3 regions of the Corynebacterium renale genome follow, and region 2 is predicted to be linked to each of the others. Evidence: predicted binding sites of a transcription regulator. Region 2 holds the regulator's gene; each other region holds the start of a gene.

Region 1 (4,057 bases), 1.4 Mb from region 2:
GACCTTGCCGCGTTGCTCCGGCAGCGTGAATGCTGCCGCGGCCGCCAGAGCGAAAGCACACGCAAACAGGCCGAACACGCCAGCTTGTCCGCCGAATACGAGAACGGGCGGAACAATAAGGGGCGCCAGGATTGATCCCACGCGCCCAAAGGCTGCGGCCGCACCAGTGCCGGTAGCGCGGATAGCGGTGGGGTAGAGCTCTGGCCCAATCGCATACAAAGCACCCCACGCACCCAAGTTAAACAGGGACAGTAGGCAGCCGGCGGCAATAATCTGCCACGGAGCAGCCGCCAACCCGTACAGTCCGGCGGATACGGCTGACCCCACCAAGAAGACGGCCAATGTGGTGCGCCGCCCCCATACTTCGATGAGCCAGCCTGCTAGCGCGTATCCGGGAAGCTGCGCCAGGGTGATAATGAGCGTGAAGCTAAACGAACGCACCAGGCTAAAACCTTGATCCACCAGGAGAGACGGTATCCAGGTAAACGCCCCATAGTAAGCCAGCGACACGCAGAACCAGACGATCCAAAACGCTGCGGTGCGCCGGCGCAGGCCAGGCCCCCAGATGCTGGAATCGGTGGCGTTTTCGTGGGGTGCGTTGCTGGCCGGAGGGGCGTCGATAAGCGCGGAAGGGGGAACGTCTGCTTCGAAACTGCGGACCACTTCCTCGGCCTCATCGTCGCGACCGCGGGATTCCAGGAAACGCACGGATTCCGGCATCTTCATGCGCACATACAGCGCATACACGGCGGGCACGGCGCCGAGGGCAAGGCCCCAGCGCCACCCATTTTCGCTTTTTGCGACGACGAACGTGCCAATCACCGCCGCGAGAATCCAGCCGACGGCCCAGAATGCTTCCAGCCACACGACCATGCGCCCGCGAATATGCCGGGGAGCAAATTCGCTGACCAGCGTAGATGCTACCGGCAGTTCGGCACCTAATCCCAGGCCGGTGAGGAAGCGGAAAATAATCAACACCGCGACAGACCCGGCCAGTGCTGACGCGCCGGTGGCCAGACCATACACCAACAGCGTGATAGCGAAGACGTGGCGGCGGCCAATCTTATCGGCGAGCAAACCGCCAAGTGCTGCGCCGATAGCCATGCCGATGAACCCAACTGACGCAATCCAGCTGGTGGTGGTCTTATCCAGATCCCAGTGCACGGCGAGGGCAGCGATGATGAAGGAAACGAGGCCCACGTCCATGGCGTCGAGAGCCCACCCGATGCCAGAGCCTACGAGCAGTTTCTTGTGCTTCCCAGTAACAGGGAGGCGGTCGAGGCGTTCACTTCGCGTTAAATCCGGTTTCATGGACGAAAATATTACTCCTTCGATGCGGGTGTTTTGCAAGGGCCGTGCAGGTGTTCGAATATATGAGCGCGGGCATGGCTAATTGCCAGTTCTCATGAATGTAAATTGACACGCATGTTCTAATCTTGTATGGTGGGGTGTATAACCATACAACACCACAGATGGCCCCAGGGGGTGGGCCAGAAACATGGGGGACCAATGCAACTTACCGACTTACCACGCCACATCCGCCGCCGGCCTGGAGTTAACCCGCCAGCATTCTTCTGCCGCAGCGACCAAACAGATAAAACCGCCGTCCTCCTCGAAGACGCCAGACGCATAGAATTCATGGCCCTAGAACACCTCATGCCCAAAGGCCACGAACCCTTACGCGACGTACTCAAACGTCTCAAAGCAGTCACTAACTTCAGTGAAGGCCGTGCCAAACGCATCCTCATTGTCGGCATGGACATCCTCTACCGACTACCTAGGGTGCTTGATTTGCAACGCCAACTTCACCTGCTAGACACAGAACACATCGGCATGCTGGCATCGGTCTTCGAAGCAGCAGAGGCAGATACCTTCGACGCGATCGACCACCAGTTAGAAAAACTTCTGACCCCCACCATGCCCAGGCAAGCGTTCCCTGATTACACCGCACTGCGCAAGAAACTCACCACCATCCTGGTAGCAACCAACCCCCACCTTAAGGAAGAACCCACCCGGGAAGAACTGCCACCTTTTGATTTAGACCTCCCAGGCGAAGACGACCAAGACGGCGACGGTATAGCCAACCTTCGTGCGGAGTTGACCAAACCTGATGGGCTGATTTTGGAGGAGGCAATCCGGAAAATAGCAGCACGCTACAGTTGCTCTAGGCAAGAGGCTTTCCATAAGCTGCTCTTTGACAACATCACCGTGAACTTGACGTTAAACGTCTACCAAACCCAGGACATCCCTGATGCTCCCGCGTGGGTATCGGGTATCGGGTGGATGACCGGTGCCTTACGTGATGAACTCCTAGGCAAAGTGACCGCTACCCGGGATCTGGCTGACTATAAGGACGTGGTGTCGAACTCGTATACCCCGAGTGCTGGTATTAAGGCCTACTTAGAAGGCCGTGATGGGACCTGCGGGCTACCGGGGTGTATGACACCGGCCCATAGGTGTCAGAAGGATCACCGGGTGGAGTATGCCGAAGGTGGGCCCACGTCAGCTAACAACATGGTGGACCTGTGTTCGAGTGACCATAATCATAAAACTCATGGTGGGTTGCATTATGTTCTTGATCCGGAGACAGGGACCACGATGTGGTTGCATACTGATGGCACGTTTGAAGTCGGGTTGGCTACTGGTCCGTTGTCGCCGCAGGGGAAGTGGGAGGCGATGACTATTGCTCAGTACCGCACAGAGCGTGCGGCTCGGGCACGCCACGCACGCAGAAAGTAACTGGGGCCCAGCGTGCCATCGTTAACTAGTCTTCATTCCGGTACACCAGAATGGCGGAAAAGTCGTGCTCACCCCGGTCCTTGTCCTGCTGCGCCTCTAGGGAATCTAAAGCGGTGTGCGCTGCCGGCAGTTCGCCTGCGGTGTCCAGCATGAGGCGGACATCCTTAGCAATTGCGTTGACCGTGAAGTCACCAGGCTCGGTATCACGCTCGCCGAGGACGAACGGCGACTTCATATTCTTAATGAATTCCAGGCCAGTGGAGTTCAACATATCCACGACTTCCGCAGCCGAGGTGCCGGTAGCCTCACCAAGTTTGAGCGCCTCGCGGAAGCCCTGCGCAGTCACCGCCAGTGCCAGGTTTGCAAGTAGCTTCCCGACGGCCGCCTTACCCGCCGTATCCACCTGCTTAATCCGCTCCGGGTTCGCAGCACCCCACGGGTGCACAATCTTTGCAGCCAGCTCGCGCAGCTGCGCGTCCTTAGTGCCCACGTATACGCCTAACTTCTGATTACGAGCCGGGGTGAGCGTTCCCACGACTGGGGTGTGCACGTAGGTGGGAACCTTCTCGGCGAAAGAATCGGCGTCCTGAGGGGAAATCGTGGTCGCATCAAGCCATGGGGTTCCTTCGGGAATCAGGTTCGCGTCAAGAACAACTTCGCGGACCGTGTCCGGGCCGAAAAGGCTAGTAATGACGACGTCCGCGCCGTCGACAGCCTCTTGCGGGGAATCCGCGACGGCGGCTCCCTTGTCTGCGAGAGTCTTGGTCTTCTCCTTGGTGCGGTTCCACACCACAAGTTCGTGTTCGTCCAACAAATGCAGGGCAAGCTCGGTGCCCATGCGTCCAGTTCCTAAAAATGCAATCTTCATGCGCCCCAGGATATCCTTTCTCGTGTGATTTAGAGTGTGGTGAGTAATACCGTCGGCAAATGGCGCCCGCAAAATGTGATACATCTGCATGATTTAGGAGTCGGCTACATTTTGTGATTTTCCCGGTGCTGCGAGTTTTGTTTTAGCTAGTGAACACAGTTTTCGAGCATCTCGCAAGGTATTGAAAACATGATGTTTTTGGGCAATGGCGAAGTAGGAGATATATATAAAAGTCATCGAAAGCTTTTATTTGGCACTTCGCTTGAACTAGCTTGCCAAACATGTAGAAGAGTTGATTTGTTTTAATAATATTAAGATAGATTCAGTAAACACTTTTGAAAGTCCCGCTACGGTAATCTATCGCGAAATTAATCACCTTATTTTTGGCTTTATGTCAGGTGGACGTGCGATGCGAATTAATCCAGAGATAAGTTCTTATGGGGTGTGCGG
Region 2 (4,057 bases):
GTTCGGATAAGCCAATCGCTTTCGCGAATATGAAGGAAGAGGAGAACCCAGCACTGGGCGTTCGCGGTCTCCGTATTGCACGAGATAATGAAAGCCTGCTGACTCGCCAGTTGGATGCAATCGCTCAAGCGGCTCAGAACCGCGGCGAGAATGCTCCTACGTGGGTTATGGCACCTATGGTGGCTACCGCGAGCGAAGCGAAGTGGTTCGCAGACCTGTGTCGTGAACGTAATCTTGTCGCGGGCGCCATGATTGAGGTCCCAGCCGCAGCCTTGATGGCCGACAAGATCATGCCACACCTGGACTTCGTTTCCATCGGTACCAATGATTTGACGCAGTACACGATGGCGGCGGACCGCCTATCGCCTGATTTGGCGTACCTGACTGACCCATGGCAGCCAGCAGTACTTCGTCTGATTCAGCACACCTGCATTGTGGGGCAAGAGACGGCAACTGCTGTAGGAGTTTGTGGTGAAGCAGCAGCTGATCCTTACTTGGCGTGTGTTCTTACTGGCTTGGGCGTGAACTCTCTATCTGCAGCTTCGACTGCTATCGCTGGAGTGGGTGCACGTTTGGCTGAAACCAGTTTGGACGTCTGCCAGCAGGCGGCAGAGGTGGCCATGCAAGCAGAAGATGCGGCAGCTGCACGTGAAGCGGTTCGCGAACTGTTGAACCGTTAGGAGACATCTTCTAGAAAGCTGAAGGGCTTGTCCGGGAAACCGGACAAGCCCTTATTTGTTTTTATGCTTTAGGAGGCTAGTACCACTTCAATGCCGCGGTCGCGTAGGGACTCAACCACGCTCGGCGCCGCGTTCTCGTCAGTAATCACCACGTCAATATCTTTTATTGAGGCGAAACTGACGAGGTAGTCGTTGCCGATTTTCGAAGAGTCACATAGGACTACGACTTTGTGCGCGTTGGTGACCATAGCGGACTTTATTGCTGCTTCTTGGGCGTCTGCCGTTGAGAGGCCGTGGTCTAACGTTAAGGCATTGGTGCCTATGAAAGCGACGTCTGCTCGCATAAGCGCAAGGGTGCGAAGTGCTGTATCGCCGACAACGGCTTGGGTAATGGCACGGACACTACCGCCCAACAACTGGATGTCTGGTTGGCCTTTGTTTGCCATGTTGAGCGCGATAGGCAGGCTATTGGTAACCACCGACCATTGGAGTGGGCGTTGAGTGTCCGCGATGAGAGATGCTAAAGCTGTAACAGTTGTACCGGCGTCGAGGAACATTGCCCCGTGCGCTGGAGGAAGGTAATCCAGAGCTGCCTTGGCAATCGCAGATTTAGCCGTCGGTGCGGACCGAAGACGAGCATCTAGGGGAAGCTCTGTGGTTTGGAACGACTGAGTGGCTACGGCACCGCCGTGGACGCGATGGACGATCCCATCGCGGTCTAGCACAGCGAGATCTCGGCGTATGGTTTCAGCGGTTACGTCAAAGCGATCCGCTAGTTCAGTGACGTTTACGCGCCCTTCAATAGCGGTTTGCGACGCAATTTGGCGACGCCGTTCTTCCGCATACATCGGAACATCCTTTCCGTTTTGAATGTACCTTTCGGGCTTAAACTAACATTTCCGTGCCCATATCATTGTTAATATGCCCATTATTCCACGTTTGGCATATTTTTTCATTGGCATTAGGCGTGTTTTTCTTTTATTCGCCCGGAAATGATCGTGTTCGCTGGGTACACGTGCCATTCGCCAGGAAAGGGGCCCGTTGTAGAGGCAATCTTGACGACTTGATAACGCGTCAGGTGCCTAGAGCTTGCGTAGGACGGAGACTACCTTGCCCATAATTTCGGCATCATTGCCAGCGATGGGCTGGTAAGCCTCGTTGTGGGGAATGAGCCATACTCCTGTTGCATCCTTATGGAATTCTTTCACGGTGGCTTCGCCATCGATAAGGGCCGCGACGAATTCTCCCTCTTCTGCTACTGGTTGATGGCGAACGATAATCCAATCTCCATTAAGGATTCCGGCGTCTCGCATGGAGTCTCCAGATACCTTGAGCATGTAGAGGTCGCCTTCGCCGACGATTTCTTTGGGGAGTGGGAAATATTCGTCTATGTTTTCTTCGGCCAAAATTGGCGCGCCTGCGGCGATCGAACCAAGCATCGGAACGAAACTTGTTACCGCGGCATTCTCCGGGGTGGAGGTTTCCTGGTTTTTCTTCTTGGCTGCCTTGCGCTGTGCGGATGGTAGGTGACGCACATCTACTGCGCGAGGTTTGTTGGGGTCGCGCCGCAGGAATCCCTTCTTTTCCAGTTCTTTAAGCTGATATGCCACCGAAGATGTCGACTGAAGTCCGGTGGCATCTCCAATTTCTCGGATGCTTGGCGGGTAACCGCGTAGAACGACGGCATCCGTGATTACTTCCAAGATGCGACGTTGACGTTCTGAAAGGGTACTAGGGTCCAGATCTTTCGGATTGGACGACTTCTTCTTGTTCACTGAATTTCACTTTCTACTCTGGGGTCGAAGCATTCGGGTTATAGATTTACGGCCATCCTACACTAGTCATTCGAAAATGTGTACCACGCTCTGCTTTTACGTTCGGGGTTGGACAGGTGTGGACGCGTGTGCTATAAATCGAACACAGAGGCGAACCTCGAACGGTTGGGCGAAAGACTTGTAAATGCGTCTGACGGTAAATCTACACTGACCCTCGCAATGCTTGAAGGAGATATCATGACTACTGCTATTTATCGCGCTAACAGGAACTTTGGTGGAGAGGTTCGTCCGACTGCTCCGCGCGTCGCTGAGTGGGGTCCGGAATGCCGGTCCTTTGAGTACGGGTCTTCCGGGAGGGTTCGAACGCTATCTCCGTTGGTTCCCGGTATACATGGAAACAATGTGCAATCTGGAGGCAGCGAATTGTCCGCTCATCGAACGAAACAACGAGCCTCTAGTAAGGGCAATTACGGCGCGATATGTGGAGGAGCGCTGTTTGGACTCTTTATTGTGCTCGGTTCATTCCTGTTCGGAGGTGACGATTCTGACCCTTATCTCAGCGGCGAGATGTCTATATATGGTCAGACTTTCGATACTTCGATTCGCTAGTTATACAGTGGGTGTACTTGCCTTCACTACTTATTATCTCAAGGGGAAGCCACCATGAACTGTCCATTCTGCAACCATGACCACTCGCGGGTTGTAGATTCCCGCATAGTCGAACGCGGGGCAGCCATCCGTCGCCGCCGGGAGTGTTCCTCCTGCGAAGGGCGCTTTACCACCATCGAGAAATCGGTGCTTTTGGTGGTTAAGCGAAACGGGGTCACTGAGCCTTTTAGCCGCGACAAAGTGATTACTGGCGTTCGACGAGCATGTCAAGGCCGCGACGTATCCGACGATGAGCTTAAAGTCCTCGCGCAACAGGTCGAGCAGAAAGTGCGGAGTCACGGTAGCTCCCAGATTCACGCCAATGAGATTGGTTTGGCAATACTCGATCCATTACGGGAGTTAGACGAGGTCGCATACCTTCGATTTGCCTCGGTGTACAAATCGTTTGAAGATGCCGAAGATTTCGAGAGAGAGATTCGGTTGATGCGCAGGAGACAACGAGACTAAAGCTTGGCGATAGCCTTTTCGATACGGCGAGGCGAGATTGTCTTGGCGGTTCCCAAACGCTGCGCGAAAAGGCTCACGCGTAGTTCTTGGAGGTCCCACTGGATATCTTTCACACGCGTAGTCTTCGCAGCTCCTGGCGCTAACTTTTTCACCTTGGCCTCTAATTGTTGCTCGAGAGAATTCACAACTTCTTGGCGATCCGCATCTCGGTCGGGGTCGCGATTGATATCGTCCAAGCGCAACACCATAGCTTTTACATATCGCCCCAAATGTCGTAAGCGACCTTGTCCATGGATTACTAAGGCCTGTGGCGGCAATAAAAACTCAAGCTGTTTCTTCATGTCGGTAATGGCTTCGCCGTCCCACTGCTTAAGTTCTTCTGCTAGTCGTTCATAGTCAGCCAATGCGGGAGCAACGGCCACTACCATCGCACGGACTCGTGCTGGGATAGTCGGGATGATTGTCTGCTTGAGATCCGCGAATGCC
Region 3 (4,057 bases), 400 kb from region 2:
GTCCGCGCGAAGGCAGTACTGCGCTACTACTACGGTGAGGATCCACTTCGCCGCAAGGTGGCGTCGACGCTACTGTCTTCGCTGTTGCTCTACGCCGGGTTCTACCTGCCTTTATATTTCTCCACCCGCGGCCAGCTGACCAACACTGCCGACATGATCCGCCTCATCCTGCGCGACAAGGCCGTCCACGGCTACTACTCCGGCTACAAGTACCAGCGTGGGCTGGAAAAACTCAACGACGCCGGCCGCGCGGAAATGGAGGAGTTCACGTACGGCTTCGTCAGCGAGCTCTACGACATGGAGATGGCGTACTCCGGGGACCTCTATGCAGGTTCTGGGCTTATCGACGGCGTGGCCACCTTCGTGCGCTACAACGCGAATAAGGCGCTCATGAACTTGGGCTACCAGCCACTCTTTACCGGCGAGGATGGTCTGAGCGTGGACGTGGAGCCGAACATCATCGCGGCGTTGACGCCGAATTCGGATGAAAACCACGATTTCTTCTCCGGCTCGGGTTCCTCCTACATCATCGGAGTCTCCGAGGAGACTGAGGATTCGGACTGGGATTTCTAATACCCGCCCCAGGCCAGGGTTGCCCATCTTTGCTTGAGGCTTCTTCACCCCTGGCCTGGGGCTATAACTTCAGAAAGGTTGCATTGTGACTTATCAGATTTCCGTTCTCGTGGGTAGCTTGCGTGCTGGGTCGTATGCCCGAATGATCGCAAACGCCACCCTGGAGCTTTTCCCTGCAGACTTCCACACGGAGATTGTAGAGATTGGCCACCTGCCGCTCTACAACTTCGACTACGACGACCCCGAGTCGCCCCTTGAACTGCCCGCGGAGTACACCGAGTTCCGATCCCGGATCGCTGGCAGTGATGGCGTACTGTTTGTCACCCCAGAGAACAACCGGACTATCCCGGCGTGTTTGAAGAATGCGGTGGACATCGGATCGAAGCCAAATAATGATGTGGCGTGGAAAGGCCTCCCCGCTGGGATTATCAGCCATTCCGTAGGCCGCATGGGTGGTTACAGTTCCCAAAAGAATCTGCGCCTGGCATTGTCCTACTTTGACATGCCGATGCTGGGCCAGCCCGAGGTTTTCCTAGGCCAGTCCCCGACCTTGGTGGGCCCGGATGGGTTCACCGTGGAGAAGACTAAGGACTTCGTAGCCGACTACGTGGCTCGGTTCGCTGACTTGGTCCGAGGGGAAGCCCGCGCTCGTTAGTTACTTTCTGCGTGCGTGGCGTGCCCGGGCCGCACGCTCTGTGCGGTACTGAGCAATAGTCATCGCCTCCCACTTCCCCTGCGGCGACAACGGGCCAGTAGCCAACCCGACTTCAAACGTGCCATCAGTATGCAACCACATCGTGGTCCCTGTCTCCGGATCAAGAACATAATGCAACCCACCATGAGTTTTATGATTATGGTCACTCGAACACAGGTCCACCATGTTGTTAGCTGACGTGGGCCCACCTTCGGCATACTCCACCCGGTGATCCTTCTGACACCTATGGGCCGGTGTCATACACCCCGGTAGCCCGCAGGTCCCATCACGGCCTTCTAAGTAGGCCTTAATACCAGCACTCGGGGTATACGAGTTCGACACCACGTCCTTATAGTCAGCCAGATCCCGGGTAGCGGTCACTTTGCCTAGGAGTTCATCACGTAAGGCACCGGTCATCCACCCGATACCCGATACCCACGCGGGAGCATCAGGGATGTCCTGGGCTTGGTAGACGTTTAACGTCAAGTTCACGGTGATGTTGTCAAAGAGCAGCTTATGGAAAGCCTCTTGCCTAGAGCAACTGTAGCGTGCTGCTATTTTCCGGATTGCCTCCTCCAAAATCAGCCCATCAGGTTTGGTCAACTCCGCACGAAGGTTGGCTATACCGTCGCCGTCTTGGTCGTCTTCGCCTGGGAGGTCTAAATCAAAAGGTGGCAGTTCTTCCCGGGTGGGTTCTTCCTTAAGGTGGGGGTTGGTTGCTACCAGGATGGTGGTGAGTTTCTTGCGCAGTGCGGTGTAATCAGGGAACGCTTGCCTGGGCATGGTGGGGGTCAGAAGTTTTTCTAACTGGTGGTCGATCGCGTCGAAGGTATCTGCCTCTGCTGCTTCGAAGACCGATGCCAGCATGCCGATGTGTTCTGTGTCTAGCAGGTGAAGTTGGCGTTGCAAATCAAGCACCCTAGGTAGTCGGTAGAGGATGTCCATGCCGACAATGAGGATGCGTTTGGCACGGCCTTCACTGAAGTTAGTGACTGCTTTGAGACGTTTGAGTACGTCGCGTAAGGGTTCGTGGCCTTTGGGCATGAGGTGTTCTAGGGCCATGAATTCTATGCGTCTGGCGTCTTCGAGGAGGACGGCGGTTTTATCTGTTTGGTCGCTGCGGCAGAAGAATGCTGGCGGGTTAACTCCAGGCCGGCGGCGGATGTGGCGTGGTAAGTCGGTAAGTTGCATTGGTCCCCCATGTTTCTGGCCCACCCCCTGGGGCCATCTGTGGTGTTGTATGGTTATACACCCCACCATACAAGATTAGAACATGCGTGTCAATTTAAATTCATACTACCTGCCCCTTAGCCATATCGACGTTCATACATTCGATATAGGAAGATAAAAAATCATCGTCGCCGTGTACGCCGCTGTGGCTGAAGTCCCCGGAACATCAGCGACCACCATTCGCTTGCCGTACGTCTTAGCAGCGCTACTGAGTGCACCGCGGGCTGAAGTCTACGTAGTCCAGAGGTTTGTTTATCCGGAAAACGTAAACCACGCACCCGGCCAGGTTCCATGAAGGTTGCTAGGTGCGTGGTTTGAAGTACTGCGTAATTAGAAGCCGCAGAGCTTACGTGTCGCGGCGCTCAGCTCGTCCAGCCGAGCGTCGGCAGCCTCCCAATCGGGAGAACCGTTTACCGGCCGTACTACTTCGAGGTAGCACTTGAGTTTTGGTTCGGTGCCGGAAGGGCGGATGATCACGCGGTCGTCGGCAGCCGTGCGGATGAGGATGCCGTCGGTGCCCGGGGTTTCGCCGTAGCCGTCGCGCAGGTCCGCGTACTCCACGACCTCGCTACCAGCTAGTTCGGCAGGCTTCCCGGAGCGCAGGCGTTCCATCGCGCCGCTGATCTGGGATGGATCCTCGAGCCGGAACGTCAGCGGCTGGGTACGGTACAGGCCATGCTCGCGGGCGAGCTCATCGAAGCGATCCAGGACTGTTTTGCCCTCGGCCTTCAGCGCGCTGACCAGCGTAGCAACCACCACAGCCGCAGAGATACCATCCTTATCGCGCACGTGCTTCGGGTCGACGCAGTGGCCGATGGCTTCCTCATAGCCGTACACCAGGCCAGGAGTGCGGCCGATCCACTTGAAGCCTGTGAGCGTGGTGGCAGCGCCGTGCCCATGTGCACGCGCAATTTCGGAGAGCAGACGCCCGGAGACGATGGACGTCGCAAGTACGCCCTCGCTGCGGGTCCGAGCGATGTAGTCACCGATGAGCGCACCGGTCTCGTCGCCAGAAAGCTTGAGCCAACCCTGCGCCACCGGCGTTCCGGCGCTGGCCCCATCCCGTGCGGGGACGGCTAGCGCACAGCGGTCGGCATCGGGGTCGAGCGCAATGATGAGGTCCGCGTCGACGTCCACAGCGGTAGCAACCGCTAGGTCCAGGGCACCGTCCTCCTCGGGGTTCGGGAAGGCCACAGTGGGGAAATCGGGGTCCGGCTCGAACTGCTTCTCGACGACCGTGACGTCCCCAAAACCTGCATCTTTCAAGGTATCGAGCGCGAGTTGCCCGCCCACTCCATGCATTGGTGTGAGCACGATCTTGAGGTCACCGGCTGGTTTTCCCAGCGGGGCGGTGGCAGCACGGTAGGCCTCGCGGGTGTCCACGAGTTCGAAGTGGGCGCTGCGCGCGATCGATGCCGCAGCTGGGGCTTCCGCGATGCAGGCCGCGATTTCCTTGTCTGCTGGTGGGACGATCTGCACGCCGGCAGCGTCGCCGGTTGCAATGCGCCCACCCAGGTAGACCTTGTATCCGTTGTCCTTGGCTGGGTTGTGGGAGGCGGT

Evidence for each region. The regulator LexA, encoded in region 2, represses DNA repair genes until DNA is damaged. The targets are predictions, from matches to a motif close to CGAACANNTGTTCG.
Region 1: a site for LexA is predicted at 1,367-1,380, ahead of ATK06_RS01850 (HNH endonuclease signature motif containing protein). Genes of this name have one in related genera too.
Region 3: a site for LexA is predicted at 2,588-2,601, ahead of ATK06_RS06365 (HNH endonuclease signature motif containing protein). Genes of this name have one in related genera too.

The regions. Positions count from the first base shown of each region.
Region 1 is NZ_PDJF01000001.1:372,719-376,775, reverse strand. Features, by position in the region: gene ATK06_RS01855 (MFS transporter) at 1-1,311, opposite strand, end outside; gene ATK06_RS01850 (HNH endonuclease signature motif containing protein) at 1,510-2,739, shown strand; gene ATK06_RS01845 (NAD(P)-dependent oxidoreductase) at 2,765-3,607, opposite strand.
Region 2 is NZ_PDJF01000001.1:1,750,764-1,754,820, forward strand. Features, by position in the region: gene ptsP (phosphoenolpyruvate--protein phosphotransferase) at 1-680, shown strand, start outside; gene ATK06_RS08185 (DeoR/GlpR family DNA-binding transcription regulator) at 749-1,528, opposite strand; gene lexA (transcriptional repressor LexA) at 1,763-2,455, opposite strand; gene nrdR (transcriptional regulator NrdR) at 3,119-3,571, shown strand; gene hrpA (ATP-dependent RNA helicase HrpA) at 3,568-4,057, opposite strand, start outside.
Region 3 is NZ_PDJF01000001.1:1,350,091-1,354,147, reverse strand. Features, by position in the region: gene nrdF (class 1b ribonucleoside-diphosphate reductase subunit beta) at 1-573, shown strand, start outside; gene ATK06_RS06370 (NADPH-dependent FMN reductase) at 656-1,228, shown strand; gene ATK06_RS06365 (HNH endonuclease signature motif containing protein) at 1,229-2,458, opposite strand; gene ATK06_RS06360 (phospho-sugar mutase) at 2,828-4,057, opposite strand, start outside.